4 regions of the Mesorhizobium sp. B2-4-12 genome follow, and region 4 is predicted to be linked to each of the others. Evidence: riboswitches for the same ligand, from Rfam matches in the RefSeq annotation. Region 4 holds a riboswitch; each other region holds the start of a gene.
What was found. A riboswitch is a leader RNA that binds a small molecule or an ion and turns the genes downstream of it on or off. The one in region 4 is predicted to bind cobalamin.

Region 1 (7,577 bases), on a different contig from region 4:
GCCCATGCCGCCGCCAGGCATGCCGCCCGGCATACCGCCAGCCGACTCCTTCTTCGGAGCCTCGGCGATCATGGCTTCGGTGGTGACCAGCAGGCCGGCGACCGAGGCCGCGTCCTGCAGAGCCGTGCGCACGACCTTGACCGGGTCGACGATACCCATGGCGATCATGTCGCCATACTCGCCGGTCTGGGCGTTGTAGCCGAAGGTCGCACCCTTGTTCTCAAGGATCTTGCCGGCGACGATCGAGGCTTCCGCACCGGCGTTGGCCGCGATCTGGCGGGCCGGAGCCTGCAGCGCGCGACGCACGATGTTGATGCCGGCGGTCTGGTCGGAGTTGGCGCCGGTCGCCTTGATGTTGAGCGAGGCGCGCAGCAGCGCGACGCCGCCGCCGGGAACGATGCCTTCTTCGACGGCCGCGCGGGTCGCGTTGAGGGCATCATCGACGCGGTCCTTCTTTTCCTTGACTTCCACTTCGGTCGCACCGCCGACGCGGATCACCGCAACGCCGCCGGCGAGCTTGGCCAGGCGTTCCTGCAGCTTCTCCTTGTCGTAGTCCGAGGTGGTCTCCTCGATCTGCTGCTTGATCTGCGCGACGCGGCCCTGGATCTCCGGCTTCTTGCCGGCGCCGTCGACGATGGTGGTGTTCTCCTTGGAGATCGACACCTTCTTGGCGCGGCCGAGCATGTTGAGGCCGACATTCTCGAGCTTGATGCCGAGGTCTTCCGAGATGACCTGGCCACCGGTCAGGATGGCGATGTCTTCCAGCATGGCCTTGCGGCGGTCGCCGAAGCCCGGCGCCTTGACGGCGGCGATCTTCAGGCCGCCACGCAGCTTGTTGACGACCAGCGTGGCCAGAGCCTCGCCTTCGACGTCTTCCGAGATGATGAGCAGCGGCTTGGAGGTCTGCACGACAGCCTCGAGCACCGGCAGCATGGCCTGCAGGTTGGAGAGCTTCTTCTCATGCAGCAGGATGTAGGCGTCTTCCAGATCGGCGACCATCTTGTCGGCGTTGGTGACGAAGTAAGGCGAGAGATAGCCGCGGTCGAACTGCATGCCTTCGACGACTTCCAGTTCGGTATCGGCGGTCTTGGCTTCCTCGACCGTGATGACGCCCTCGTTGCCGACCTTCTGCATCGCTTCCGCGATCATCGAGCCGACCGAGGAGTCGCCATTGCCGGCGATGGTGCCGACCTGGGCAACCTCTTCCGAGGTCTTGATCTTCTTGGCGTTCTTGATCAGCGTGCCGACCACGTCGGCCACGGCGAGATCGATGCCGCGCTTCAGATCCATCGGGTTCATACCGGCGGCAACCGCCTTGTGGCCTTCCTGGACGATCGACTGAGCCAGAACGGTCGCGGTCGTGGTGCCGTCGCCGGCGATGTCGTTGGTCTTCGAAGCAACTTCGCGGACCATCTGCGCGCCCATGTTCTCGAACTTGTCCTCAAGCTCGATTTCCTTGGCGACGGTGACGCCGTCCTTGGTGATGCGCGGGGCGCCGAACGACTTGTCGATGACGACGTTGCGGCCCTTGGGGCCGAGCGTGACCTTCACCGCGTCGGCGAGGATGTTGACACCGCGCAGCATGCGCTCGCGGGCGTCACGGGAGAATTTTACGTCTTTGGCAGCCATGTTTAACTCCTGGCAGGGGCTCGCAGCGAGCCCGAAGATTCAAGATTCAGTTGACGGAAAGGCCGATAATCAGCCGATGATGCCCATGATGTCGGATTCCTTCATGATCAGAAGGTCTTCGCCATTGAGCTTGACTTCCGTGCCCGACCACTTGCCGAACAGGATGCGGTCGCCAGCCTTGACGTCCAGCGGAACGAGCTTGCCGCTTTCGTCGCGGGCGCCGGAGCCGACGGCGATGATCTCGCCTTCCTGCGGCTTTTCCTTCGCCGTATCCGGGATGATGATCCCGCCGGCGGTCTTGGATTCGGATTCGACCCGGCGAACGACCACGCGGTCATGAAGCGGGCGGAACTTCGACTTTGCCATTTTTTCTTCCTCGATGAGAACGGTGAGAAACAGTTCCTCCATCCGGCGAAGCCGGACAACAACAAAGTCCGGCGGCGCCGGACCTGTAGTTAGCACTCACCAATGGCGAGTGCTAACGTGGCGATGAGATAGGCTGCTGGCCTGCCAGAGTCAAGGCGCGCCGAGTGCCTCTTTCCATCATGATGGTGAACTCACCGAAGCTTGGCCGAACCGAGGACCAGAAGCGGGCAACGTTCCGCCGCGGCGACGTGAACTCGGCTTTGACTACGGAAAATTCGATTTTGTTCTGCATGAGGGCAGGGCCATCCTCCTTGATGCCAACAAAACTCCCGGCCGTCCCTAGAACCTCGTTAAGATGTTCACGGCCGGCGCCTCCGATCTGGCCGACGGCTTTGAAGGCCTTATTCGTCGGGCGAGATAGACCAGCGACCGGCCAGGATCGCCCTCACGCCGCTCCCGCCTGTTGACATCGGTTGCAGCAATTCATGGGCTTGCCTGCCGATACGGCCATCAGGCCAGGCGATTGCGTGTTCCTGCGGCCGACGCAGAGCGCGGCCGTGCTGCAGCAGTTCGGGCCGATCGCGGTGCTATCCGGCGGCAGGATTTGCGGATCGTTGGCCGGTGTTGCCGATGATGTGAACACGTCGGATGCTCAAGATAGTTGACTCAGTCAAGTAAATGATTGATCCTGTAAAGACAGGAGATGTCCATGACGGTTCACCATCAGCCCGGCAATGATGCGCCCAATGAGCGGATCGATGTCGTGCGGGCATTCAACCGCTTCTACACCCGCCAGATCGGGCTGCTCGACGAAGGGCTGCTGAAAAGCGCCTTCTCCCTGACCGAGGCGCGTGTGCTCTACGAGTTGGCGCATCGCGATGGCCTGACCGCGACCGACCTTGGACGCGATCTCGGCCTCGATGCCGGCTATGTCAGCCGTTTGCTGAAAAAGTTCGAACGCCTTCACCTCATCTCTAGAGCGACGCTGGTTTCGGACGCGAGGCAATCGTCGATTGCGTTGACGCAGGCGGGCAGGAATGCCTTCGCACCGCTGAACAAGGAATCGCACGATCAGGTCCGGGCCCTGCTCGATCGGCTGCCGGCATCGGAACAAGACCGGCTGGTCAAATCCATGCAGACGGTGCAGCGTCTACTCGCCGAAAATGCCGAGCCAACGATCCCCTATCTGTTGAGGCCGCTGCAGATCGGCGACATCGGCTGGATCACCCACCGGCAAGGGCTGCTCTATGCCCAGGACTATGGCTGGGACGAAACCTATGAGGCGCTGGTCGCCGAAATCCTCGTGGCGTTCGTGAAATCCTACGATCCGAAATGGGAGCGCAGCTGGATCGCCGAGCGGGAAGGCGAGGTCGTCGGCTCGGTCTTCGTCGTACGCAAGTCGGATCAGGTGGCCAAGCTGCGTTTGCTCTATGTCGAGCCTTCGGCGCGTGGCCTCGGCATCGGCAAGCGACTGGTGGAGGAAGTCATCGGCTTTGCCCGCGCCAGGGGATACAAGACCCTGACCTTGTGGACAAACGACATTCTCGCCGCTGCCCGGCATATCTATCAGGCCGCCGGCTTCAAACTGATCGAGGAAGAACCTCACCATTCCTTCGGCAAGGATCTGGTTGGTCAGAACTGGAATCTTGATTTGTGATCTTCCGCCAGAGCATGATGCCGAAAAGTGTGAAGCGGTTTTCAGACGACGTCATGCCCTATCTCTTTGATTAGAAGCGGATTCAGATTTCAGGTCGATTCGACCTGAAATCATCCGGCTTTCCGCGCTTGGCCAATTTGATCGAAATTGCGCACTCCGCGCAATTCGCTCGACAGATGGCTGACAGCCCCTCGCTTGACAGCGCCGCGCCTCATGCGTTATTGCGTTATGTTATTACATAAAGATGCGTGGTCGCGCGCGGCTTCGGCTCCGATCGTGGCGACTGAGAAATCCGTTGCGATGCAATCCGGGGAAAACTAGGGTGGAATGGTGATGGTCCCCGAGTCGAAAGGCGAGGGGTGAAAAGGGAACACGGTGAGATCCGCCTAGGATCGAGGCCGTGGCTGCCCCCGCAACTGTAAGCGGTGAGCGAGATCCGAAATGCCACTGGCCGGCGAGGCTGGGAAGGCAGGATTGCGCCGAGACCCGCGAGCCAGGAGACCTGCCATCACGGAGTTGACCGGACGGGGTGTGCCGGGAGGAGACGTGGACGTCGGTCTGACGACCGACCGCCAACATCCTTCCGTCGCCAATCGAGAAAGACGGAAAGTTGGGCGCCGCCATAGATCGCATTCACCGTATCATCGTGTGCACGCTTTGCCGCGACATCCCGACAGGGACCAGGTCGGGCGAAGCTTTGTGCACCGATTTGCGCTCGCGGTTGTCGACCCACGCCGAACTCGCGGTGGCGCAGGGTTTCACGGTCGAGGGGGTGGCGTGCATGGCAGGCTGTGCGCGGCCGCTGGCGGTGGCGTTCCAGGCCCCGGGCAAGGCCGCCTATCTCTTCGGCTCCATCGATCCCGAGGCCGACGCCGGCGATCTCGTGCGGTTTGCCAGGCTCTACGCCTCGCTCCCCGACGGCTGGTGCAATGCCGGACAACGTCCGCCGCGACTGGCCGGCAAGACGCTGGCCCGCATCCCGGTAGCGGGCGAGCCAGCAGGAGACAGCCGATGACGGTGCCGCTTCTCGAGGCGCGCGATCTCGGCGCGGTGGCGAATGGGCGGAATCTGGTCCACGCGGTCAGCCTGTCCATGGCCATCGGCGATCGCCTCGCCATTATCGGCCCCAACGGCGCCGGCAAGACCACGTTGCTGCGCATGTTGTCCGGCATGCTCAAGCCAAGTTCCGGAGAGGTGAAACTCGGCGGGCGCCGCCTCGACAGGATTTCGCCGGCCGAGCGGGCCCTTCACATCGCCGTCGTCGGCCAGACCGACCAGCCGGATCCGCGGCTGGCGGTGATCGACTATGTCGAGCTTGGCCGCGTCCCGCATGCCGGCTTGAAACGCAGGAGCGAGGAACGCGACATTGTCGTGGACGCGCTGCGCCGGACCGGTTTGCTGCCCCTGCTTAGCCGCACCATTGGCTCGCTGTCGGGCGGGGAACGCCAACGCGCCCAGCTTGCGCGCGCCATCGCCCAGGAACCGAAAGTATTGTTCCTCGACGAACCGACCAATCATCTCGACCCGCGCGCCCGCGCGGAACTGCTCGAACTCGTGGCTGGCTTCGGCATGACGGTGATCGCGGTGCTGCACGATCTGGCGCTGGTGGCACCCTTCGCCACCAGGGTCGCGGTGATGAACGAAGCCCGGCTGCATGCGCTGGCGGCGCCGCGCGAAGCGCTGACGCAACAGCTGATCCGCGAGATTTTCGGCGTCGACGTGTTTCGCCTGCGCCATCCCACCGAGGATCGCGAACTGACCGTGTTCGATGTTCCGAACCGTGCCGCGCCTTCCTGACCGAAACCAACTTTCATCCGACACAGTTCAACCAAGGAGCAAAAATCGTGAAACGCCTCGCCCTGTCGCTCGCCTTCTCGCTGCTGGCGTCGGCAGCCTTCGCCTTCCCGGTCACCGTCGACAGTTGCGGCAAGCCGCTGACCTTCGATGCGCCTCCCAAGCGCGCCGTCATCCACGATCTCAACATGGCAGAGATGGCCTTCGCGCTGAAGCTGCAGCCGTCGATCGTCGGCCTGACCGGCATCACCGGATGGTACAAGGTCGGGCCCGATTTCAAGGCCGAGAAGGGTTCGATCCCGGAACTGGCGCCGAAATACCCGACACTCGAAAACCTCGTCGCGGTCGAGCCTGATTTCTTCTTCGCCGGCTGGTACTATGGCATGAAGCCGGGCGGCGATGTGACGCCCGACACGCTCGCGCCGCACGGCATCAAGACGCTGGTGCTGACGGAAAGCTGCGTCCATCTCGACAAGAACCGGCCCGCCGCCTCGATGGACCTTTTCTACGGCGATGTCGAAAAACTGGGCAAGATCTTCGGCAAGGAGGCCGAGGCGGAGAAGCTCGTTGCCGGTTGGAAGGCGCAACTCGCCGACATTACCGCCAAGGTCGGCGCCCGCAATGGAACACGGGTGTTCCTCTATGATTCAGGCGAGGACAAGCCGTTCACCGCCGGAAAATTCGCCATCCCGAGTGCCATGATCACGGCGGCCGGCGGCGAAAACATCATGGCCGACATGGAGACGAGCTGGGGCAACACGGATTGGGAAACCGTGGCGTCGCGCAATCCGCAATTCCTTATCCTGCTCGACTACCAGGATGGTGGCGGCTACAAGAAGCTCCTCGACTTCCTCAAGGCCCATCCGGCGATGAAAGAGACGGACGCGGTCAAGAACGAGCGTTTCGTGGCCCTGCGTTATGCCGAGCTGACGCCCGGACCGGCAAACATCGACGCGATCGGCAAGATCGCCAGGGCGATGCATCCGGAAGCGTTCTGATGCATCTCGCCCTGAAGCACAAATCCGGCGCGCTCTCAGGGCATAAGGCATTCCCGCTGGCCATGGCGGCGGGCGCGGTGGCGACCGTCGCTCTCGTGCTGCTGTCGATCGCCTATGGTTCGACGCTGATACCGCTGACCGACGTCATTGCCGCACTTGGCCATGCCGTTGGGTTGAATGAACATCAGGTGTCTGGCCCGGTGGGCAAGATCGTCGTCGATCTGCGGCTGCCGCGCACGATCCTGGCGGTCTGTGTCGGCGCGGGCCTCGGCATGGTCGGCGCGTTGCTGCAGACGGTGACGCGTAACGATCTCGCCGATCCCTTCCTGTTCGGCCTGTCTTCGGGGGCCGCCGCGGGCGCGGTTTCCGTCATCACCGTCTTTGGTGACAGTTTCGGCATCTGGACCTTGCCGATCGCGGCCTTCACCGGCGGCATATTGGCAGCGGGCATCGTGCTGCTGCTGGTCGCGCGGGTAAGGGGGCAGGGCCCGGAACGTTTGATCCTTGCCGGGCTTGCCGTCTCCTTCATGTTCACGGCGTTGACCAACTACCTGGTCTTTGCCGGAGACCAGCGCGCGGCCCATTCGGTGCTGTTCTGGACGATGGGCGGGCTTGGGCTGGCGCGCTGGGACAATGTGTGGCTGGGTGCGTTGGGGGCCGGCACGATCGCGGCCTACGGGCTTTGGAACCATCGCAGGCTGGACGCCTTCCTGGCCGGCGAAAGTGCCGCCGAAAGCCTTGGCGTGCCCGTGGCAAGGATGCGCAGGGCGACATTCCTCGTCGCCGCCTTCTCGACGGCAATTCTGGTCTCGGTCGCCGGCGTCATCGGCTTTGTCGGATTGATGATCCCGCATTTGTCGCGGCCGCTGGCCGGCCCCTTGCATTTGCGTCTGATCGCAAGCTGCGCGCTGTTTGGGGCGGTGCTTTTGCTGGCAAGCGATCTTCTGGCCCGCACGCTTCTGCCGCCACAGGAATTGCCGATCGGCATTATCACCAGTTCGCTCGGCGCGTTCTTCGTCGTCACGATGGTCGTTCGAAATCGCCTGTGAGAACGTTCGGTTCTGCCCTTGTCAGGTTCCTTCCAAAAAGCTCACGACGCTTACTTCTTGCCAACCATGACCGTGTCGCATGGC
Region 2 (7,577 bases), on a different contig from region 4:
CGGCACGGTGGCGGCGGATCCTCAACGGCGAATGGAGCAGAGCAGAAACCAACCGAATGTGTCAAAACTAAATCCGCCAGATCACAGTTTGACCCCTGTGGAAAACGCCAATAGAAGGCAGACTTCAGTCGGCTTCGATGCCGGGCAGGGCACTTTTCCATGTCTCACAATACGTTCGGCCATCTTTTCCGCGTCACCACCTGGGGCGAAAGCCATGGCGCAGCGCTCGGCTGCGTGGTGGATGGCTGTCCGCCGGGTATCCGCTTCACGCGCCACGAAATCCAGGCCGAACTCGACAAGCGCCGGCCCGGCCAGTCGCGTTTCGTCACCCAGCGCCGTGAGCCCGACGAAGTGAAGGTGCTGTCCGGTTTCGTGCTCGACGAGGACGGCGAGACGATGATCACCACCGGCACGCCGGTTTCGATGCTGATCGAAAATGTCGACCAGCGCTCGAAGGACTATGGCGAGATTGCCCGCCAATACCGGCCGGGCCATGCCGACTACACCTATGACGTCAAATACGGCATACGCGACTATCGCGGCGGCGGCCGTTCCTCGGCCCGCGAGACCGCGGCGCGCGTGGCGGCCGGCGCGCTCGCGCGTAAGGTGGTGCCGGGCATGGTGGTGCGCGGCGCGCTGGTGTCGATGGGCGAAAAGTCGATCGATCGCGCCAACTGGAACTGGAATTTTATTGGCGACCCGGAAAATCCGTTCTTCACCCCCGATCCAGCCTCTATTCCCATTTTCACGCAGTATCTCGACGGCATCCGCAAATCGGGTTCCTCGGTCGGCGCGGTGATCGAGATCGTCGCCGATGACGTCCCCCCAGGGCTCGGCGCGCCGATCTACGCCAAGCTCGACCAGGACATTGCCTCCGGGCTGATGTCGATCAACGCCGTCAAGGGCGTCGAGATCGGCAACGGCTTCGAGGCCGCGCGCATCACCGGTGAACAGAATGCCGACGAGATGCGCATGGGCAACGATGGCAAGCCGGTCTTCCTGTCCAACAATGCCGGTGGTATCCTCGGCGGCATCTCTACCGGCCAGGCGATCGTCGCCCGCTTCGCCGTCAAGCCGACCTCGTCGATCCTAACGCCGCGAAAGTCTATCGACAAAGACGGCAACGACGTCGAGGTGATGACCAAGGGCCGGCACGATCCCTGCGTCGGTATTCGCGCCGTGCCGATCGGCGAGGCCATGGTTGCCTGCGCCATAGCCGATCATTATCTGCGCCATCGAGGACAGACAGGGCAGGGAATAGACAGTAGCAGTAGGCAGTAGGCAGCCTGCCTGCCCAACATATTTTCCTTTTCCCTACTGCCTTACTGCCCTATTCCCTACTGCCCTGCGAACGAAGCGAGCGCTCCATGCCTTACGACCAGAAGAAGATCGTCGAAGCCATCCGTGCCTTTGAACGCGGCGAGATCGTCGTCGTCATGGACGATGACGGGCGCGAGAACGAGGGCGACCTGATTGTTGCCGCCGTCCACTGCACGCCCGAGAAAATGGCCTTCATCGTGCGCAACACGTCGGGCATTGTCTGCACGCCGATGCCGCGCGAGGAAGCCAAGCGGCTTAACCTTGCGCCGATGGTGGCCGACAACGATTCAGCCCACACCACCGCCTTCACCGTCAGCGTCGATTTCAAGCACGGCACGACAACAGGCATTTCGGCCGACGACCGCACGCTGACCGTGCGCAATCTCGCCAACGGCAATGTCGGCGCCTCCGACTTCGTCCGTCCCGGCCACATCTTCCCGCTGATCGCGCGCGAAGGCGGCGTGCTGATGCGTTCGGGCCATACCGAGGCGGCGGTCGATCTGTGCAAACTCGCCGGCCTGCCGCCGATCGGTGTCATTTCGGAACTGGTCAATGACGACGGCACCGTCAAGCGCGGCCCACAGGTCGCGGCCTTCGCCGAGGAGCATGGCCTCCAGCAGGTTTCGGTCGCCGATCTCATCGCCTACCGGCAACGCAAGGAAACGCTGGTCGAACGCGTGGCTTGCTCGGAGATCGACACGCTCGGCGGCAAGGCGCAGGTCTTCACCTATACGTTGCCCTGGGACACGATGCATCATGTCGCGGTGGTCTTCGGCGATATCCGCGACGGCGAGGACGTTCCGGTCAGGCTGCATTCCGAAGACGTGGTGACCGACGTCTTCGGCACCAGCCATCGGCTCGACGGCATCATGAAGGCGATGGGCGAGCGTAAGCGCGGTGTCATCGTCTATCTGCGCGAAGGCTCGGTCGGTGTCGCCCATCAGGAGCGCAAGCGCCCTGCATCAGGTGACCGCGAGGATCACGAAGAGGCGCGCCGGCGCGAAAACGAATGGCGCGAAATCGGCCTCGGTGCGCAGATCCTGAAGGATCTCGGCATTTCCTCGATCAACCTGATCGCCTCGCGCGAGCGCCATTATGTTGGTTTGGAGGGTTTTGGCATCCATATCGCCAAGACCGAGATTCTGTAGTCCACCGAGGGATCGACGCGGCGGAAAGGTCCTGCTGGCAGGTCGCCTGCGTTGGCGATTGACTGAAGCGTCCGCTTGCCTCGTCATCCTATGGCGAAGCAAGGAGCGAAGCGACGCGGCTCAGACCATAGGATCCATGCCGCGACTTCGACGCGTTGCCACGGTCCAGAATTCTGCTCCGCTGTGATCTTCGATCAAGATTACGGCATGGATCCTCGGGTCTGCGCTCCGCTTCGCGTCGCTCCGCCCGTGGATGACGACGTCGCGGAAGCCTCGGCCAATTCCGAACGTTTGCGAACGAGCGGCTGCTCGCTTCTTCTCGTCGCCCCCCGGTTGACAATCTTCGGGGTGAGCGCATCCTCCCAGCCCTCTCTGAGGGGAGATTCGGGGCATGTGGGATTTCGATATCGGCAGGTCGGTGTCCATCATGATGCGGACCTGGCCTTTCATTGTTTTTCGCATGATCGTCTATTTCGGCATCACTCTGGCCTATATCCTGGCGACTGGCACGGGCGCCTCCGTCGGCTATGGCGTCGGCCATATCTCCACCGATCCCGACGGGCCGTTGTCCTTTGCCCTATGGGGCGGCGTCGTCGGCTTTGGCGCCGTCTCGATCGCCGTCTACTGGATCCGCGAATACATTCTCTACGTCGTCAAGGCCGGCCATATCGCCGTCATGGTCCATCTGATCGACGGCCGTGACGTTCCCGACGGTAAGAACCAGATCGTGTACGCAAAGGAGGTCGTGACCGAGCGTTTCGCCGAGGCTAACGTCCTTTTCGTCGTCGACCAGCTGGTCAAGGGCGCTATCCGCGCCATTACCGGCCTGCTTGGCGGCGTAGCCGCTTTCCTGCCCATTCCAGGCCTGAGCGGCCTTGTGTCTTTCATCAACACGGTAATCCGCCTGTCGCTCACCTATGTCGACGAGATCATCCTCGGCTACAATATCCGCATCAACTCGTCCTCGCCGTTCGAAACCGCACGCCAAGGCGTGGTGCTCTACGCCCAGAACGGCAAGATCATGGTCAAGAACGCCGTCTGGCTGGCGATCATCATGTGGGGCGTGTCGTTTGTCATCTTCCTGCTGATGCTGGCCCCGGCCGGCGCCATTCTTTTCCTCATGCCCGGGCAGCTTGCCGGCTGGGCCTTCGTGCTCGCCATCGTCTTTGCCTGGGCCTTCAAGGCAACCTTCATCGAGCCCTTCGCCATCGCCTGCCTGATGCAGGTCTATTTCAAGACCATTGCCGGCCAGCTGCCTGATCCAGCCTGGGACGCTCGGCTGGCCGAGGCATCGTCGAAGTTCAGGAACCTCAAGGACAAGGCGCTCTCCTCCTTCGGTGGTTCGCGCTGGGACACGGCCGGCGCGACACGCTGATCGGCCGGGCTGGCGGGCGTGCCGGCGACGGTATAGAGGCGCGACACCGCTGATTTGAGCGGCGCCTCGCCCTGGCCGCAAAACGTCTCGCTCATGATCAATTCGGGCAGCGGCAATCGCCGGCCCCAGCCATGTGTCTCGAGGTCCGGCTTGGGCGCGAACTCGGAAACACGGCCGACGCAGAGGTAGGCGACCGGCGTCACGTGCTCGGGAATGGCCAACAGCCGCTTCAGCGCCTCAGGCTCGATGATGCTGACCCAGCCGACGCCGATGCCTTCGGCCCGTGCCGCCAGCCAGAAATTCTGCACGGCGCAGACCGTGCTGTAGAGATCCATCTCCGGATTGTGCCAGCGCCCCAGCGGCGAACCTTTCGAGCGCTGGCGGTCGCAGGTGATGCAGATGTTGAGCGCGCTTTCGCAGATGCCTTCCAGCTTGAGCTTGCGGTAGAGCGCTTGTCGCTCTTCCTCGATTGCTGGCAGTTCCTGTTCACGCGCGGCCAGGAACAGGTCACGTACCTTCTCCCGGCGCCCGGCACCGCGAATGACGATGAAGTTCCACGGCTGCATGAACCCGACCGATGGCGCGTGATGGGCTGCAAGCAGCAGCCGAGCCAGCACCTCGTCGTCGATGGTCTCGGGAGTAAAATGGCTGCGAACATCGCGCCTGGTGAACATGGCTCGGTAGACGGCGTCGCGCGCCATCTGGTCAAATCCATCGCCCACAGGAGCGGTCATGGCTTCCAGCATCGCTTGTCCCCTTGCGACTTCAAATCAATGCCGCCCGCCTGACCATGCGGGTGACGATGCCTGCCAGGCCGGTCTTCTGGCTCGGGATCAACCCGCGTCCGGTGCCTTCCCGTCATCGACAGTGGCATTTACCGGCGCGGTCCCCCTTACAGCGTTGGGCACGCCACGGAATTCAACCGTGTTCCCGATTCTCCCGCCAGAGCATTTGCAGCCAAGTGGATTTCACTTGGCGTCGCATAATGCGACTGAGAACAAACAGGCCGGCGGGCACCAGGCAGTGGTGGCGACCTTACGCCGAAGCCCCGGCCGCGCCAATCCCCGCAGCGACGCGAATGGACGCAGACGTGATTTTCCCCAGCGATCAAGCCGCAACGCATAGCCATTGCCGTGTCGGGGCACTAGATAGGGACGATGGCCACCCGTCTCTACACGCACCCTATCTTCCTTGAACACATCACGCCGCCCGGCCACCCCGAACGGCCGGACCGCTTGCGCGCTATCGAGCGCGTGCTCGACGGCGAAGCCTTTGCCGCGCTTGATCGCGTCAAGGCGCCGGAAGGAGATGAAGCCACTATTCTCTACGCGCATCCGGCCGATTTCGTCGCGCGTGTGCGCGCCGCCATCCCCGAAGAGGGCATCGCCCGCGTCGATGCCGACACCACCGCCAGCCCGAAGAGCTGGCAGGCGGTGATCACCGCGATCGGTGCCGCCAACGCGGCCGTCGACGACGTCTTCACTGGCCGGGCCGACAATGCCTTCGTCGCCGCGCGGCCGCCCGGCCACCATGCCGAGAAAACCACCGCCATGGGCTTTTGCTTCTTCAATACGGCGGCGATCGCGGCGCGCTATGCGCAGAAGAAGCATGGCGCCGAGCGCGTCGCCGTCGTCGACTGGGACGTGCATCACGGCAACGGCACGCAGGATATTTTCTGGGACGATCCGTCGGTGCTCTATTGCTCGACGCATCAGATGCCGCTCTATCCCGGCACCGGTGCGAAGAACGAAACCGGGGCCGGCAACATCGTCAACGCGCCTCTGGCGCCGCAGACCGGCAGCGAGGTGTTTCGCGATGCCTTCCTGTCGCGGATACTGCCGGCGCTCGACAAATTCGCACCCGATCTGATCATCATTTCGGCCGGCTTCGACGCGCACCACCGCGATCCGCTGGCCGAGATCAATCTGACCGAGGATGATTTCGACTGGGCGACGGGCCAACTGATGCAACGCGCCGCGCGTCACGGCGACAACCGGCTCGTCAGCCTGCTTGAGGGCGGCTACGATCTGCAGGGATTGGCATTTTCGGTCGCGGCCCATGTCGCGCGGCTGATGAAAGGATGAATGATGGCTGGTGAGACCAACGAAGACGTCAAGGCGATGAGCTTCGAACAGGCACTCGATGCGCTGGAGAAGATCGTCGATGACCTGGAGCGTGGCGACGTGCCGCTCGATCAGTCAATCCGGATCTATGAACGCGGTGAGGCCCTGAAGGCGCATTGCGACCGGTTGCTGAAGGCTGCGGAGGACAAGGTCGAGAAGATCAGGCTGTCGCGCGATGGAAAGCCGGTCGGAACGGAGCCGCTCGACGCGGACTGAGGCACGGTCGCGATGACGGTCTTGCCTCGCCGGTTTTTGGACACGATCATGATTGAGGATCAAGCTCGTCCCGATTGGAACGGCTCCAGGACAAGAGGAGAAACGGAAGCGATGTGCAGAAACATCAAGACCCTGTTCAATTTTGACCCGCCGGCAACCAACGATGAAGTTCGCGACGCGGCACTTCAGTTTGTCCGCAAGCTGAGCGGGACGACGCGGCCTTCGAAGCAGAACCAGCATGCGTTCGACCATGCGGTGGAGGCCATCGCGGCATCGGCGCGGGAACTGCTCGATTCTCTCGAAACAAACCAGCATCCGCGCAACCGCGAAGAGGTGGCGGCCAAACTTCGGGCAAAGGCGGCGCTCCGTTTTGCCTGATGCGGCCAAGGCGGTCTGGACCGCTGACAAGGAGAGTTCATGAGCTTCTTCCCGGGGAAGGACCCTGAAGCCGGCGATGCCTTTGCCAGCGATCAGATCGAACTGATGGTCATCCCGAACGTCAAGGACATTGGCGGCTTCGAGGTGCGCCGAGCCTTGCCAACCGCCAAGAGGCGTCTGGTCGGCCCATTCATCTTCTTCGACCGCATGGGGCCGGCGATCCTGCGCGCGGGCCAGGCGCTCGATGTCCGTCCCCATCCCCATATCGGCCTGTCGACGGTCACCTATCTGTTTGACGGCAAGATCCGGCATCGCGATTCGCTGGGCACCGAAATGGTCATCCAGCCCGGCGACGTGAACCTGATGACCGCCGGCCGCGGCATCGTGCATTCCGAGCGCACGCCAGAGGAATTGCGCGGCGCGCCAATGTCGATTTCGGGCCTGCAGACATGGCTTGCCTTGCCAGACGACAAGGAGGAAGTGGCGCCGGTGTTCGAGAACACGGCTGTCTTGCGCCTTCCCGAGATCGATGCCGAAGGCGTCAGCGGCCGCGTTGTCATCGGTGATTTCCAGGGACTGCGCTCCCCTGTTAGGGCCGATTCCGAAACGCTCTACGCCGACCTGCGCCTGGCGCGGGGCGCCAGCGTGAAAATCCCGCCCGACGCGGAAGAACGCGCCATCTATACGCTGGAAGGCGAGGTTTCGATTTCGGGCGATGTGTTTCCGGCGGAGCGGCTGCTGGTGTTCCGGCCTGGTGACGAGATCATCGTATCGTCGCAAACCGGTGCGCATTTCATGCTTTTCGGCGGCGCCTCGCTTGGCTCGAAGCGCTACATCTGGTGGAATTTCGTCTCCTCGTCCAAGGAGCGCATCGAACAGGCCAAGCAGGAATGGAAGACAGGCCGCTTCGATATCGTTCCAGGAGATGACAAGGAATTCATCCCGCTGCCTGAAGGCTAGATCTCAGCCCGATCCGCGTCACCGACACGCATTTACTTTCGCCGGCTGGCAGCCTAT
Region 3 (7,577 bases), on a different contig from region 4:
ACAAAGATGACTTTTACGCAGAATGACGAAATCATGGACGGGAACACAGCTGTGCCGGCCTCAGTGCCAAGGGTGGCAGTTGATCCGGTTCTGAGGAATACAAGCCAATATGGTCGGAAGCAGAAGCCGATCGTGCGTGCGCGCCCACTGTGTCGAGCAGCGTCGAAATGGGCACGACCGGTGCTCGCGCCGCTCGCCCAGCGGCAGTGCTGACATCGATCACCGGCTGCTCCCGCCACTGGAACTGACACCGAAAGCTAGCCGGGATTGCCTAAAGTGCGGTTAATCGCGCCATTACAGTCTGCGCGGTTCAGCCGGATTTTCGGTGGCACCGCGTCGCAGGCAACCAGGGCCGGCAAGCACCGACTGTTTCCCGGATCGGTTGAGGCCTTGAACCGATTATGCCTCGATTTCCAACGCCGACAGCGGCCTGGAGCAACAGGCCAGGATGAAGCCGTCATCGATCTCGTGATCGAGGATGCCGCCATTGTGGCTCATTTCGACATCGCCGAAGACCTTCTTGACCTTGCAGGTTCCACACAGGCCGAATTCGCAGGCCGCGGGTATCCGCACGCCCGAGGCGCGCGCCGTCTGCAGCACGGTCTGGCCGGCGACACATTCGGCATCGACGTCCGAAAGCGCGAAGCGAATCGCTGTCGCGGCTTCGGCGGGAACAGGGGCGCCGTCCTGTGCGGGCGCTGCGAACGGCGCCGGGATTTCCTCCACCACCGGCGCGGCGAAGCTCTCCTGGTGGTATTTCGTCATGTCGAAGCCGGCGGCTTCCAGCATGCCGCGCACGGCCCGCATGAAAGGATCCGGACCGCAGCAGAAGATCTCGCGTTCGCGAAAATCGGGCGCCAGCAGCGGCAGCCTTATGGCGTCGATACGGCCCATATGGCCGTACCAGCCCTCACGGCTTGAGCGCTCCTCGATCATGAAGCCGAGCGACAGGCCGGGCATATGGCCGCCGAGCAGTTCGAGTTCCTTGCGGAAGATGATCTCTTCGGGTCGGCGCGCGCAGTTGACGAAGCTGACATCGGTCCATGGCGCGCAGTCGTTCAGCCAGCGCAGCATCGACATCATCGGCGTCACGCCCGAGCCTGCCGAGATGAACAGATATTTGGCTGCCGGATGGCTGTGCAGCGAGAAGTCGCCGGCCGGCCCGTAGGCCTTGACGTGTGAGCCAGGCACCAGATGATCGAACATCCAGCGCGTACCAATGCTGCCGGCCTGTGCCTTCACCGTCACCGCGATCGAGAACGGCCTCGATGGCGACGATGACAATGTATAGGTGCGCATCAGCGGCCCGTCATCTGTCGGCAGTTCCAGCGTCACGAACTGGCCCGGCTTGTAGCGGAACCAGGTCTGGTTGTCGGAGCGGAAGGTGAAGGTCTTGACGTCAGGAGACTCGTCGCTGACCCCAATCACTTCCAGCACCTGGAGCCGGTCGTTCCAGGGCGCCATCTGGTCGAGATGGCGGTAAAGGCCAAGATCAGTCATCGCGTTCATCCTTTGGCCTCTCAGGCGACACTGCGGAGCGCTGGTCGACCATCCTCGGCGAGGCGCGGACCAATGAAACGCGCATACCAGTCGACGAACTGGATGACGCCACCCTCATGCAGCTCCGAATACGGGCCTGGTTCGTAGGCCGGCGACAGGATGCCGAAGGCGTTTTCCTCGACGATACGGCGATCCTGATCGTTGGTCTCGGTCCACACATGGGTGAGTTCGGCGAGATCGTAATCGACGCCCTCGACCGCATCCTTGTGCACCAGCCATTTCGTCGTTACCGCCGTTTCCGTGGCACTGATCGGCAGCACGCGGAAGGTAACGGCGTGATCGATCAGGATGTGGTTCCAGGTGGTCGGATAGTGATAGTGCATCAGGGTGCCGATGCGGTCGGCCGAGACGCTGTCGGAGAGGTTCTTCTTCACCGCCCGCTTGCCGCTCATCGTGTAGCTGACCGCGTCGCGCAGCAGCGGCGCGCGGGTGGCGCGATATTGCCCGGCCGGATCGATGCGGAATTTGCTCGGCAGGCCAACGGCCTCGCATTTCGCCCAGTGCGCGATCATCTCAGGATCGCTGTCGGCGCCCTGTACACCGGTCACGGTCGGCGCCTCCGGGAAGGTCTTGCAAAGCTCCGGATGGCTGCCGGCGCAATGATAGCACTCGCGGTTGTTTTCCCAGACCAGCTTCCAGTTGCCCTTCTCGACGATGGTGCTCTGGAAAGCGATCTTTGCTTCGCTCAGCCGGTGCGGCTTGAGATAGGGTTCGATCATCGCCCGCATCGGTGCGAAGTCGGCGGGCTCCCTGGCCAGGCAGATGAAGACGTAGCCGGCCACGCTCTCGCAGGCGACCGGCTTCAGGCCGAACTGGCCTTTGTCGAAACCGTCGGCCATCTGGCGGGCGAACAGCAGGCGGCCGTCGAGCTCGTAGGTCCACTGGTGATACGGGCAGACCAGTTTGGCCGCCAAGCCCTTGTCGGTGTTGCAGACGCGGCTGCCGCGATGGCGGCAGGAGTTGTGGAAGGCATTGATCTTGCCCTGCTGGTCGCGCACCAGCACGACCGGATAGTCGCCGATCTGCACGGTGATGAAGCTTCCCGGCTTCGGCAATTCGCAATCATGGCCGATGAACAGCCAGTCGCGATACCAGATCAGCTCCATGTCGAGCTTGAAGTAGTCCGGGTCGGTGTAGAAGGGCTGTTCCAGCGAAAAGCCCTCTCTGCGGCTGTTCAAGAGCCTCAGCATATCGTTGCGCGCATCCATGTCCTGTCCTCGCATTCATCGCATCGGCCCGTCCAAACGGACGCGCGTCGCTCTAATGACTGAACCGGAGGGGATGAGAGGAAGGACAAGGCTGCATGCCGGCAAGCGCCGGGCATGCGGCATCCGCCTCTTGACCGCCCACCGCGATCAGTCGAGTTCTACGATCTCTGGCTGGTTTCCGGGCTCTGGAGTGTCCTTGCGGACGGTCGCGACACCTTCCCAGGCTTGCGCCCAGTGGTCTCCCGTTGCGACTTGAACTCCACCACCGTCGCGGGGGCAGCGCCGGACTTTGACCGGCTTCCCAATTCTCCGCCCCGTCGTCACGAAGCGGCACCTGAGATGACATGATCTAATCACGACAGCGCTTGCGACATCGGCATGAAAGCGACATTGCATCCATGTGGCGCGACACCCATGCGCAACGATCTGGTCACGAGCAGCGACAGCGAAAATCATCGCGGTGACGGCCGCGCCGGGCGTCGGAATCGGCCCGGAGTGGAAGCAAAAAGGGTTAACGGTTTCGAAAAGTGACTATTAGCAGATTCTAAAATCGAACCGAACGGTTCGTTTCTGTTGACGGTGCGTGCAGGACGGTGTGAACGCCGAGCCTCCGATAGAGTCGGTGATGACGACACCGACTTTAATTAACGCGTTGATATTGCAACGGAAAAATCGCACGTGGAAGATCTTGGTACAATTTCAAGTAGTGGATTCATGGTCCACGTTGAACATCTTCGTGATTGGAAACGGCTAGCTGGCTCTCCCACATCGGGGTCGTCCGAACGACGCGATTTCAATCCCAAGACACGCCGCTAGACGGACGGAAAAATACTGGAGTACCCAAAATGAAAAAGATTGTTCTCACTGCCGCCGCCCTTCTGGCCATTTCCGGCAGCGCCTTCGCTGGTAGCGATCACTATGGTGCGAATGGCCCCGCGGCCACTGCTGCCGACAGCTCTTACACCGCTTCGATCAAGAAGTCGGAACCGGCTGCTCAGACGCCCACCCACGGTGCTGACCGCAACCTCTTCGGCAACAACTAACAGCCGATCTCCAGCAGGCGGCGGGTTTGGCCTGCCGTCCTGGCGACATTCGAAGAATTCAGGAGACTTGAAATGAAGAAGATCGCTCTTGCTGCCGTCGCCGTTCTGGCCATTTCCGGCAGCGCTTTCGCCGGCAGTGACAATTATGGTTCGAATGGCGCTAGCCAGCCGGCCGCCACGTCGACCGACAACTCATACACCGCTTCGATCAAGAAGTCCGAACCGGCGGCTCAGACGCCTACGCACGGTGCCGACCGCAACCTGTTCGGCAACAACTAATATCAACGACAACCGGCGGGCTTGCCCGCCGCTTGGATTCGCGAATACCGGAGTACCCGAAATGAAAAAGATTGTTCTTACCGCCGCCGCTCTTCTGATTGCCGCCGGCAGCGCCTATGCGGCCAACGACAATGTTGGCGGCACCGACATCAACAAGCAGGCGACGACCGCCAATGTCGACACTTCGCATACCGGCTCGATCCGCAATGAAGGATCGCCTGTCTACAAGCTGCTCAATTCCTCGGGTGACGCACAGAAGTCCGCCCCACAGGGCAGCGACCGGAATCTCTTCGGCCGTTAATAGCCGATGTGGAATACAAAAAGAGCCGCGGGCCGATGCCTGCGGCTCTTTTTTATCACCAGAACCCTGTTTCAGGCCGCCTTTGCCTCTACCTCGTGAAGCGCGAAGGAGCGGCCGTCCGCGTCGAAGATATGAAGGTCGCCGGCATCGGCGGTCAGCCGCAGCGTCGAGCCGCGCTTGACCTCGACATTGCCAGGCAGCTTGGTCACCAGGGGCAGGTCGGTCCTGCCGATGTCGACATAGACCAGCTGGACCTCGCCGAGTTGTTCGATATAGTCGACCGTCCCTTCGAACAGATAGTCCGTGCCGCTGGCGATCGCGAGATCTTCCGGGCGCACGCCGAAGCTTACCGCCGCGCCCTTCGCCGAAGCCGGTGTCGCGATCGGCACCGTCGCCTTGCGTCCGCCGACATGACTGATCACGGTCGGGCTGCCGGTCCTGTCGACGGTCGCCGGCAGGATGTTCATGGCCGGCGAGCCGATGAACTGGGCGACGAACAGATTGCCGGGCCTCTTGTAGAGTTCCATCGGTGTTCCGACCTGCTCGATATGGCCCTCCTTCAGCACCACGATACGGTCGGCCAGCGTCATCGCCTCGACCTGGTCGTGGGTGACGTAGATCATGGTCGTGTTGGGCATCGATTCCTTGAGCTTGGCGATCTCGATACGCGTGGCGACACGCAGCGCGGCGTCAAGGTTCGACAGCGGCTCATCGAACAGGAACACTTTCGGATTGCGCACGATGGCGCGGCCGATGGCGACGCGCTGACGCTGACCGCCCGACATCGCCTTGGGCAGACGGTCGAGATACTTGGTCAGCTGCAGGATTTCCGCCGCCTGGCGCACGCGCTTGTCGATCTCGGCCTTGCTTTCCTTGCCGATCTTCATCGAGAAGGCCATGTTGTCGTAGACGGTCATGTGCGGATAGAGGGCGTAGGACTGGAACACCATGGCGATGCCCCGCTTCGACGGCGGCACGTCGTTGACAACCTCGCCGTCGATCCTGAGTTCGCCTGAGGTGATCTCCTCGAGCCCGGCGATGGACCGCAGCAAGGTCGACTTGCCGCAGCCCGACGGGCCGACGAAGACGATGAACTCGCCCGATTTGATGTCGAGGTCGATGCCGTGGAGAATGTTGAGATTGCCGTAGGACTTCTTCACTTGTCGCAGCGTGACATCGGCCATGATTTTCTCCCGGTGATTTGAAATTCAGTCTATGCGCCCGAACCAGGCGCCGTAGCCGCCGAGGCGGACGGTGCCTGTGTCTGCCTTCTCCGAAAATCCGTGTCCCGGCAAAGGTTGCAGCGATCGGTCGCCAAGGTCAACCTCGGCCGGCTTGGCGCCCAGATTGAAGACACAGACGATCTGCTCATTGCCTGCCCGGCGCGTGAAGGCGACGGTGTCGCCCTGGCTTTCGATGAAATTGATATCGCCCTTGGCCAGCGCCGGATGGGCGCGGCGGAAGGCGAGAAAGCGCCGGTAGTGCTCGAGCAGTGACGTCTCGTCACCCTGCTGTACATTGACCGCCTGCGACAGATGCTTGGCCGGCACCGGCAACCATGGCTTTGCCTGGGAGAAGCCGCCATTCTTGGCGCTGCCGTCCCACACCATGGGCGTGCGGCAGCCATCCCGGCCCTTGAATTCCGGCCAGAAGCGGATGCCATAGGGATCCTGCAGGTCCTCGAAGCGCAGGTCGGCCTCGCCGAGCCCGAGTTCTTCGCCCTGATAGATGCAGACCGAGCCGCGCAGCGACATCAGCAATGCCGAAATGACCTTGAGATAGGCGACCGGGTCGGCCTCGTTGGCGGCCCAGCGCGAGGCCGGGCGCATCACGTCATGGTTGGAAAACGCCCAGCACGACCAGCCGTCGCTGGCGACCTTGCCGAAGGCTTCCAATACCGAGCGGACCTTGGCGGCGCTGATCTTCTCCGGCGCCAGGAAGTCGAAGGAATAGCACATGTGCACGCGCTTGCCGCCGGCGGTGTAGGCCGCGACCACGTCCAGCCCGCGCTGCGAATCGCCGACCTCGCCGACCGCGGCGGTTGCCGGATATTCGTCGAGCAGCGCGCGGAAACGCTCGAGGAAACCAAGGTTCTCCGGGCGGCTCTTGTCGTAGATATGGTCCTGGTAATTGTAGGGATTGACCGCCGGCGCGGTCTGGTCGTTTCGCTCCTCGGGCGGCAGCGGCGGATTGTTTTCCAGCCCCTGGCTGTGGAAATAGAAATTGATGGTGTCGAGCCGGAAGCCGTCGACGCCGCGCCCCAGCCAGAAACGGGTGACGTCGAGCAGCGCGTCCTGGACCTCATGGTTGTGGAAGTTGAGGTCCGGCTGCTCGGCGAGAAAATTGTGCATGTAATATTGCTGGCGGCTGGTGTCCCACTGCCAGGCCGATCCGCCGAAGATCGACAGCCAGTTGTTGGGTGGCGTGCCGTCGGGTCTGGCATCCGCCCAGACATACCAGTCCGCCTTGGGATTGGTGCGGCTCGACCGGCTCTCCTTGAACCACGGATGGATGTCGGCGGTGTGCGACAGCACTTCGTCGATCATCACCTTGAGGCCCAGCCGGTGCGATTCCGCAACCAGCGCATCGAAATCGGCAAGCGTGCCGAACATCGGGTCGACGTCGCAATAGTCCGACACGTCGTAGCCGAAATCCTTCATCGGCGATTTGAAGAAGGGCGAGATCCAGATGGCGTCCGCGCCAAGCGCGGCGATGTAGGGCAGGCGCCGTACTATGCCTTTCAGGTCGCCGATGCCGTCGCCGTCGGAGTCCTGGTAGGAGCGCGGATAGATTTGATAGATGACCGCGCCACGCCACCAGTCACGGTCGATGGCGGGATCCGGTCTCGAAGTCGCCTTCAAAGCCGATTGCATTGTCTCAACCTCCTTTCACCGAGCCGGCCAGCAGCCCGCGGACGAAATAGCGCTGCAGGGAGAAGAAGACGATCAGCGGCACGATGATGGTGATGAAGGCTGATGTCGTCAGGATCTCCCAATTGCCGCCGCGTGAGCCGAGCAGCGCATTGAGCTTGGCCGTCAGCACGATCTGGTCGGGCGCCGTACCGAGGAAAACCATCGCCACCAGGAGATCGTTCCATACCCACAGGAATTGGAAGATGGCGAAGGAGGCAAGCACTGGGAAAGACAGTGGCAGCACGATCTTGACGAAGATCTCGAAGTCGCTGGC
Region 4 (7,577 bases):
TCGAGGCGCTGCATCCCGAACAAAGGCGGGCGCTGGTCGAACTCCTGGGCGCCGATTTCGACTTTTCCGCGCTGACCGAAGTCGACGAGGCGATCCGCATGGAGATCGTCGACAACCTTCCGAACGCGCAGATCGCGCAGGCGGTGCAGGAACTCGATTCCGACGACGCGGTCTACATTCTCGAAGACCTTGAAAAGGAAGATCAGGACGAGATCCTGTCGCAGTTGCCGTTCACCGAACGCATCAGGCTGCGCCGCTCGCTGGACTATCCGGAAGAGACCGCCGGGCGGCGCATGCAGACGGAGTTCGTCGCGGTGCCGCCGTTCTGGACCATCGGCCAGACGATCGACTACATGCGCGAGGATAAGAACCTTCCCGACCGCTTCAGCCAGATCTTCGTCATCGATCCGACCTTCAAGCTGCTAGGGGCTATCGACCTCGACCAGATCCTGCGCGCCAAGCGCGCGGTCAAGGTCGAGGAAGTCATGCACGAGACGCGCCACGCCATCCCGGCCACGATGGACCAGGAAGAGGCCGCGCGGGAGTTCGAGCAGTACGACCTGCTTTCGGCCGCCGTCGTCGACGAGAACGAGCGGTTGGTCGGCGTGCTGACCATCGACGACGTCGTCGACGTCATCCAGCAGGAAGCCGAGGAAGATCTCCTGCGCATGGGCGGCGTCGGCGACGAGGAGCTTTCCGACACCGTGCTTGCGACCTCGCGTTCGCGCGTTCCTTGGCTGCTGGTCAACCTTGTCACGGCATTCCTGGCGGCATCGGTGATCGGCCTGTTCGACCACACGATCGAGCGGATCGTGGCGCTCGCCGTGCTGATGCCGATCGTGGCCGGTATGGGCGGCAATGCCGGTTCGCAAACCATGACCGTCACCGTGCGGGCGCTGGCGACCAAGGATCTCGACATCTACAATGCCGCCCGCATCATCCGCCGCGAAGTGGGTGTGGGCTTCATCAATGGCATCGTCTTTGCCGTTCTGATCGGCATCGTCGCCGCCGCGTGGTTTCGCGATCCCAATCTCGGCGGGATCATAGGAGCCGCCATGATCATCAACATGTTCGCGGCCGCGCTTGCCGGCATCCTGATTCCTCTATTGCTCGACCGGTTCAAGATCGACCCGGCCGTGGCGTCGGCGGTCTTTGTCACCACCGTCACCGACTGCGTCGGCTTTTTCGCCTTCCTCGGCCTCGCAAGCTGGTGGTTCGGCGTCAGGTGAACGGGCTCAATTGACTTTTACGTAAATGCCGTGCGAGGCTTGCGTGGGGTGTCTTGTCGATTCCGGCGAGGCGAGGGTTTGTTGCGGAACAGAGGGCGACGCATGGCGTTCCTCCGGGATTCCGGCACGGAGTGACAATGCGGGAATATTATTCAATCACCGAACTGACCCGGGAATTCGACGTATCGACGCGGACACTGCGTTTCTACGAGGACGAGGGACTGGTGCAGCCCGTGCGGCGCGGCCGCACGCGCCTGTTTCGTCCCTCCGACCGTCATCTCATCCGGCAGATCATGCGCGGCAAAAGGCTCGGCTTCTCGATCAACGAGATCCGCGAGATCATCCAGATGTACAAGGAGCCGCCAGGCGAGGTCGGGCAGCTCAAGCTGATGATCAAGCGCATCGAGGAAAAGCGCGAGGACCTCCGGCAAAAGCGCCGCGACCTCGAGGAGACGCTGGCCGAACTCGACCAGGCCGAGGAATCCTGCGTCGAGCGGCTGGTGGAGCTGGGCGTGAATACGTGAACAGACCCATCACAGCTACCTTGGCGATTCGCCGAGGCGTTCCAAATTTCGTCATCCTTGGGCGTAGCGACGGGAAGCGGAGTGAAGACCCAAGGATCCATGCCGTTACCTTGACCGTAGAGTGCCACGGGGCAGAATTCTGAACCGTTGCAACGCCTTAACGTCACGGCATGGATCCTAGGGTCTGCGCGCGTCGCTTCGCTCCTTGCTCCGCCCTAGGATGACGAAGTGAGGGCGGTCTTCGGCCAATCGGAATGCGATCCGCTTGCGCTGCTCCAGCAGCCTGTCATTACAGAGCCAGGCGACGCTGCCTCAAATCCAGCGTCGCACCCGTTTGGCGTAGTCGCGGTATTTCTTGCCGAACTTCGCCGCCAGGATCTTTTCCTCGCCCTCGATCGCAACCTTCTGCGTAACAAACGCGGCGATGAAGGCAAACAGGAAGAACCAGGCTATCCCCGACACGAAGGCGACGCCGATCAGCATCAGGGTGAGTGCCAGGTAGATCGGGTTGCGGGTGATGCCGAACGGACCCGAGGTGACGAGATGGTCCGGCAGGGCGGTGGGGCTGAGTGTGGTCTTGGCCCGCATCATGGCGCGGATAGCGGTGACCCAGAGCGCCGCGGCGCCGAACAGCGCCACCCAGCCGGCCGCGAACAGGATGTCGCCCAGAAGATCGTCGATCCAGGGCAAGGGGTAGAGCATGCCGAGGATGACGCTGATAGCGATGGCCGCGGCGTAGATCACCGGTGGCCAAGGTATCACTCCGGGCTTCGGCTGGCTGTCGGTCATTGCGTTCCTCCCTCCGTCATCTTGTCCTCGGTCTTGGCGGTGCACATGCCGGCAAGATCGGACAGATGGGCTCTCCAATCGGCAGTCTGGTCGTTGTTGTAGAGCCGATCAAGAGAGGCCTCGCCTTCGAGCGTATCGAGCATGCAGCCGCAATAGCTCGAACAGAAGGTTGCATCACGCGTCTGCTCGCACGAGCGCTGGCAGGTTTTCAGGAAATGGACCTGCGGGGTTTCGACCTGGGCCGGCATGACTTGCGAAAACAGCCAGACACAGCCGATCAGCAGCGGCTGGTGGATCAGGTAGAAGGCGAGGCTGTGGCGGCCGATGAAGACCAGCGGACTGGCCCAGCGGCCGGGCACCAGGCTCGCCAGGCGCGCTCGCATGCCGGAGGCGGAGGCGAGTTTCGTCACCCCGATGCCGATCAGCACCGCGCCGAACCATGGAAACAGCGGAACGTAGTCGTTGGAACGCGGATTAATTGCCGACAGGCCGATCCACCACAGCCAGGGATGGTCCAGGGCCTCGAAGCGCAGGTAGACGGGCGCCGCAACGACGAGCGCGGCAACGACGAGCGTCAGCAGCGCGGGCAGCCGCAGGAAGGCAAGCCCAAGCAGGCTGGCAAGCGCGATCTCGTGCAGGATGCCGAAGAAGATAAAGCCATCGGGCGTGGCGATGCGTGTGACGACCGAAATGGCTATCGCCGCGCCCGCGATCATGGCGAACCGCTTCCAGAAGCCGTTCCAGCGGATCTGCTTGCCATGTGCGAGGTAGAGGCTGACGCCGACCAGGAACAGAAAGGTCGAGGCGATGCAGCGCGCGTAGATCTTCCACCAGCCGAAGGCGGTAAGGCCCGGATCGGTGTAGCCGAAGAACTCCAGGTCCCAGGTGAAGTGGTAGCTCGCCATGGCCAGCAGCGCGATGCCGCGAACGACGTCGATGACGGCGATGCGCTTCGATGACTCCGGAACGGGTGCGGTCGGCGTATGGATGGTCATGGTCTCGCGATCTGATTCAGCCCCGCCCGAGGACTATCACGGTTCAACCAGACAGAAGAAGGCCGGGACCGTCGGCATAGCGCCGCGCCGCGCCGGCCGTTTCGGATCACGCTTTAGGCCAGCGCCGGAAAGCCTTTGACCAGCTTCGTTTTTCACCGCACGCGCGTCGGTTTCCTCTTATTGGCACCGAAATCGCCAAGGCAGATTTGGCCGGTGATTCTGCTTTGGGGAAGCAATGTCCATCCATGTGCGCCATCCGATCTGGCTCCCGGCCCTCAAGGCCGCGGATGCGCGCACCTTCGCTTCGCTCTATGCGGTCGAGTCCTTCGCCCGCGCCACGGTGTCGAGCGTCATCCCGATCCAGGCCTACGAGATCCTGCACAATGAGCAGATCGTCTCGATCCTCTACACGATCGTTGCGCTGCTCGGCCTGTCGGTGACCTTGTTCATGCCGATGCTGATCCGCCGCTTTGCGCGGCGCTGGGTCTACACCGCCGGCGCCTGCCTGCTCGCCATCGGATCGCTGTTCTTCGTCACCCACACGCTTGCCGGACAACTGGCCGGCATGCTGTGCCGCGTCATGGGCGCCAGCGCGTTGTCGATCACACTCAATCTCTACATCATGGACCACATTCGCAAGACCGACTTCATGCAGGCCGAATCGCTGCGCATGGCGTGGTCGATGTTCGCCTGGACCGGTGGGCCGACACTCGGCATCTTTCTTTACGCGCATTTCGGCATCTATGCCGCGCATGGCGCGGTGGCGGTGTTCGCCGCGATCTTGCTGGCCCTGTTCTGGTTCTATCGGCTCAGCGACAACCAATCGATCCAACCGGGCAAGACGCGTCCGGTCAATCCGCTCGCCAATATCGGCCGCTTCGTCGCGCAGCCGAGACTGAGGCTCGCCTGGCTGATCGCCTTCGGCCGCTCCTGCTTCTGGACGACGTTCTTCGTCTATGGACCGCTGTTCATGGTGATTACCGGCGAGGGCGAACTGGCCGGTGGCTTGCTGGTCTCGGCCGGCAACGCGCTTCTGTTCATGGCCATCTTCTGGGGCAAGGCCGGAAAGCGCTTTGGCGGCCGCAAGACCATGACCTTTGCCTATTTCGCCATGTCGGCCACACTTCTGGCGGCAGGTGCGATCGGCGAGAGCGCGCCGCTGCTCACCGGCGCCTTCCTGCTTTGCGGCGCCTTCTTCACCATTGCGCTCGATGCGCTGGGTTCGACCGCTTTCATGCGCTCGGTGCGCTCCTATGAGCGCGCGCAGATGGCCGCGGTCTATCGCACCTATCTTGATTTTTCCGAGTTGACCCCGCCGCTGGTCTATTCCGTCGTGCTGGCGTTCTTCGGGCTGGGCTCGGTATTCGTCACGCTCGGCCTGCTGGCGGCGTTTTGCGGCTTCATGACCTGGCGCTATCTGCCGAAGTCGCTTTAGCCGGCCTTTATAATTCTACTCCGGCGGACATCTGTCGCGATTTTGGGCTTCCGGGTACCAATAGGCCAAATGCGGCACAAGCAAACTGATCTCGACATGGCGCATTCGCAATGGTCGCCGGCGGAATTTGGTTTGCCGGGCGCGTCGATTCTGCCTATAGTCCAGACTGTCGTCGGTTCCGTTTTGGAGCCAAGAGGGAATACGGTGCGGGCTGAGTTGTTGCCCAATGCCGTGGCTGCCCCCGCAACTGTATGCGGTAGTCCTCTCCATAAGCCACTGAAGATTTTTCTTCGGGAAGGTGGAGAAGGGCGCTGATCCGCGAGCCAGGAGACCTGCCGGCGACAGGAAACTGACTTCAATGCCCTCGGGTGGAGGGTGAAAGGACAAGATATGAATACCGCTTCCGTCTCCCTCGGCGCCTCCGTCTCCTCGCAGTCGCGCCTCATGCAGCTTGCGCTTGCCGCGCTGCTCGGCATTTTCGTCGTTGGCTTTGTCGGCTTTTCGCATATCGATGCGGTCCACAATGCCGCCCACGATTATCGCCATTCGATGGCGTTTCCCTGCCACTGACGAGGATCTGACATCATGAACCTGTTTCGCAACGTCGTGTTCATCGCGGCGATCGCAGGGCTCGTGGCCGGCGTCGTTCTCGCCTGCATGCAGGCCTATGCCACCGTGCCGCTGATCCTCAAGGCTGAAGTCTATGAGCAGGCCGGCGGCGGCCACCATCACGACCACACCGCACCGGCAGCAGCAGACACCAACGCCATGAGCACTGCCGCGCCGGCAGGATACGCCATGAGCCCTGTCGCGCCGGCACCGGCTGAAGCAGCTGCCCCGGCGTCGGAAGACGAAGGCTGGGCTCCGGCCGACGGTTTCGAGCGTTTTGGCTTCAGCGTGCTTGCCAATATCGTCACTGGCATCGGCTTCGCGCTGGTCCTGGTGGCGGTCTCGGAATTCGCTGGCGGCATCGGCAATTGGCGTCAGGGCGTGTTCTGGGGCCTGGCCGGCTTTGCCATATTCACACTGGCGCCCGGCCTCGGCCTGCCGCCGGAATTGCCGGCCATGCCGTCGGCGGATCTCACGCAGCGCCAGATCTGGTGGGTGGCGACCGTGGTCGCGACCGCCGTGGGGCTAGGCCTGATCGCATTCCGCAAATCGCTGCCGCTTGCGATCCTTGCCGTCCTGCTGATTATCGCCCCGCATGTCATCGGCGCGCCGCAGCCCGACAGTTTCGAGACGCCGATCCCGGAGGGTCTGCATCATCAGTTCGTGGTGGCGGTGACGCTGACCAATCTGGTGTTCTGGCTGGTGCTCGGCGCCGCCGTCGGCGTGGTGCGCGGACGCTTCACCGGCACCGCCACCAGCCTGCGCGACAGCTTTGCCTGATCGCAGCAAGCTGACCTTCATCATCGGTGGTGCGCGCTCCGGCAAGAGCGCGCACGCCGAAATCCTGGTGACGGCTTTGCCCTCGCCATGGATCTATATCGCCACAGCCGAAGCCTATGACGACGAGATGCGTGAGCGCATCGCGCTGCACCGTTCGCGGCGCGTCGACGGCTGGACGACCATCGACGCGCCACTCGACCTTGCCGGTGCGCTCGAGGCTTTGCCCGACAACCAGCCGGTGCTCGTCGACTGTCTGACGCTATGGCTGACCAATCACATGCTGGCCGAACACGATATCGCAACCGAGTGCCGTCGGTTGGCGGACGTGTTGTCACGGCCGCGCGGCCCGTGGTTCGTGGTGTCCAATGAAGTCGGGCAAGGCATCGTGCCGGACAATGCACTGGCGCGCCGGTTCCGCGATGACGCGGGACGGCTCAACCAGCAGGTCGCGGCGGTCGCCGATACGGTGCTGCTGATGGTGGCGGGGCTGCCGCTCAAGGTGAAATGACATGACGGAAGACAAGGATGCGGAGCGCCATCGCGCCAAGATGGCCAAGCGCAAGGCGGTGCAGGATGCCGAGGTGGCGAGCAAAACGGCCGAGAAGGGGCTGCTGATCGTCAATACAGGCCCGGGCAAAGGCAAGACGACAGCCGCTTTCGGTCTGGCGCTGCGCATGCTCGGCTATGGCAAGCGGGTCGGCGTCGTCCAGTTCATCAAGGGCAAATGGCACACCGGTGAGAAGGATGCCTTCGCTGCTTTCGGCGACCGTGTCGTCTGGCACGCGATGGGCGAGGGCTTCACCTGGGAGACGCAGGACCTGAAGCGCGACATCTCGGCCGCAGAGGCCGCCTGGGCCAAGGCTCTGGAGTTGATCGCCGATCCTTCGATCAGCCTTGTCGTGCTCGACGAGCTCAACATCGCGCTGCGCTATGATTATCTCGATCTCGACAAGGTTGTCGCTGCGCTGAAGGCGCGGCGCGAGGGACTGCACATTGTCGTCACCGGACGCAACGCCAAGCCGGCGCTGGTCGAGGCGGCGGATCTGGTCACCGAGATGGGAGTCACCAAGCACCACTTTTCGGCAGGCGTGAAGGCGCAGCAAGGCATCGAGTTCTGAGAGTTTTGCGGGCTGTGTGCGAGGCGTTCGGTAAATAGCCTCGCTGATTCCGTCACGCCACGATGGCAATCACGGAGACCACCCCGAACAGCGCAATC

Region 1: another riboswitch for cobalamin. It lies ahead of FJ934_RS19100 (DUF1636 family protein); the one in region 4 lies ahead of FJ934_RS15630 (CbtB-domain containing protein).
Region 2: another riboswitch for cobalamin. It lies ahead of bluB (5,6-dimethylbenzimidazole synthase); the one in region 4 lies ahead of FJ934_RS15630 (CbtB-domain containing protein).
Region 3: another riboswitch for cobalamin. It lies ahead of FJ934_RS00500 (aromatic ring-hydroxylating dioxygenase subunit alpha); the one in region 4 lies ahead of FJ934_RS15630 (CbtB-domain containing protein).

Annotation. Positions count from the first base shown of each region.
Region 1 is NZ_VFVC01000033.1:21,341-28,917, reverse strand. It holds gene groL (chaperonin GroEL) at 1-1,629, opposite strand, end outside; gene groES (co-chaperone GroES) at 1,699-1,995, opposite strand; gene FJ934_RS19105 (helix-turn-helix domain-containing GNAT family N-acetyltransferase) at 2,705-3,652, shown strand; cobalamin riboswitch at 3,970-4,177, shown strand; gene FJ934_RS19100 (DUF1636 family protein) at 4,263-4,667, shown strand; gene FJ934_RS19095 (ABC transporter ATP-binding protein) at 4,664-5,449, shown strand; gene FJ934_RS19090 (ABC transporter substrate-binding protein) at 5,497-6,444, shown strand; gene FJ934_RS19085 (iron ABC transporter permease) at 6,444-7,493, shown strand.
Region 2 is NZ_VFVC01000031.1:55,705-63,281, forward strand. It holds gene aroC (chorismate synthase) at 160-1,281, shown strand; gene ribB (3,4-dihydroxy-2-butanone-4-phosphate synthase) at 1,368-2,468, shown strand; gene FJ934_RS18610 (hypothetical protein) at 2,860-3,843, shown strand; partial or broken gene bluB (5,6-dimethylbenzimidazole synthase) at 4,008-4,589, opposite strand; cobalamin riboswitch at 4,638-4,820, opposite strand; gene FJ934_RS18620 (histone deacetylase family protein) at 5,001-5,927, shown strand; gene FJ934_RS18625 (exodeoxyribonuclease VII small subunit) at 5,931-6,182, shown strand; gene FJ934_RS18630 (DUF2277 domain-containing protein) at 6,294-6,560, shown strand; gene FJ934_RS18635 (pirin family protein) at 6,600-7,520, shown strand.
Region 3 is NZ_VFVC01000001.1:96,569-104,145, forward strand. It holds gene FJ934_RS00495 (hybrid-cluster NAD(P)-dependent oxidoreductase) at 400-1,500, opposite strand; gene FJ934_RS00500 (aromatic ring-hydroxylating dioxygenase subunit alpha) at 1,521-2,768, opposite strand; cobalamin riboswitch at 2,920-3,121, opposite strand; gene FJ934_RS00505 (DUF680 domain-containing protein) at 3,614-3,811, shown strand; gene FJ934_RS00510 (DUF680 domain-containing protein) at 3,884-4,090, shown strand; gene FJ934_RS00515 (DUF680 domain-containing protein) at 4,152-4,391, shown strand; gene ugpC (sn-glycerol-3-phosphate ABC transporter ATP-binding protein UgpC) at 4,463-5,575, opposite strand; gene FJ934_RS00525 (alpha-glucosidase family protein) at 5,600-7,264, opposite strand; gene FJ934_RS00530 (carbohydrate ABC transporter permease) at 7,269-7,577, opposite strand, start outside.
Region 4 is NZ_VFVC01000023.1:71,273-78,849, forward strand. It holds gene mgtE (magnesium transporter) at 1-1,229, shown strand, start outside; gene FJ934_RS15610 (MerR family DNA-binding transcriptional regulator) at 1,367-1,753, shown strand; gene FJ934_RS15615 (isoprenylcysteine carboxylmethyltransferase family protein) at 2,066-2,542, opposite strand; gene FJ934_RS15620 (DUF1624 domain-containing protein) at 2,539-3,537, opposite strand; gene FJ934_RS15625 (MFS transporter) at 3,773-4,972, shown strand; cobalamin riboswitch at 5,129-5,327, shown strand; gene FJ934_RS15630 (CbtB-domain containing protein) at 5,363-5,542, shown strand; gene FJ934_RS15635 (CbtA family protein) at 5,558-6,361, shown strand; gene cobU (bifunctional adenosylcobinamide kinase/adenosylcobinamide-phosphate guanylyltransferase) at 6,354-6,869, shown strand; gene cobO (cob(I)yrinic acid a,c-diamide adenosyltransferase) at 6,871-7,479, shown strand; gene cbiB (adenosylcobinamide-phosphate synthase CbiB) at 7,532-7,577, opposite strand, start outside.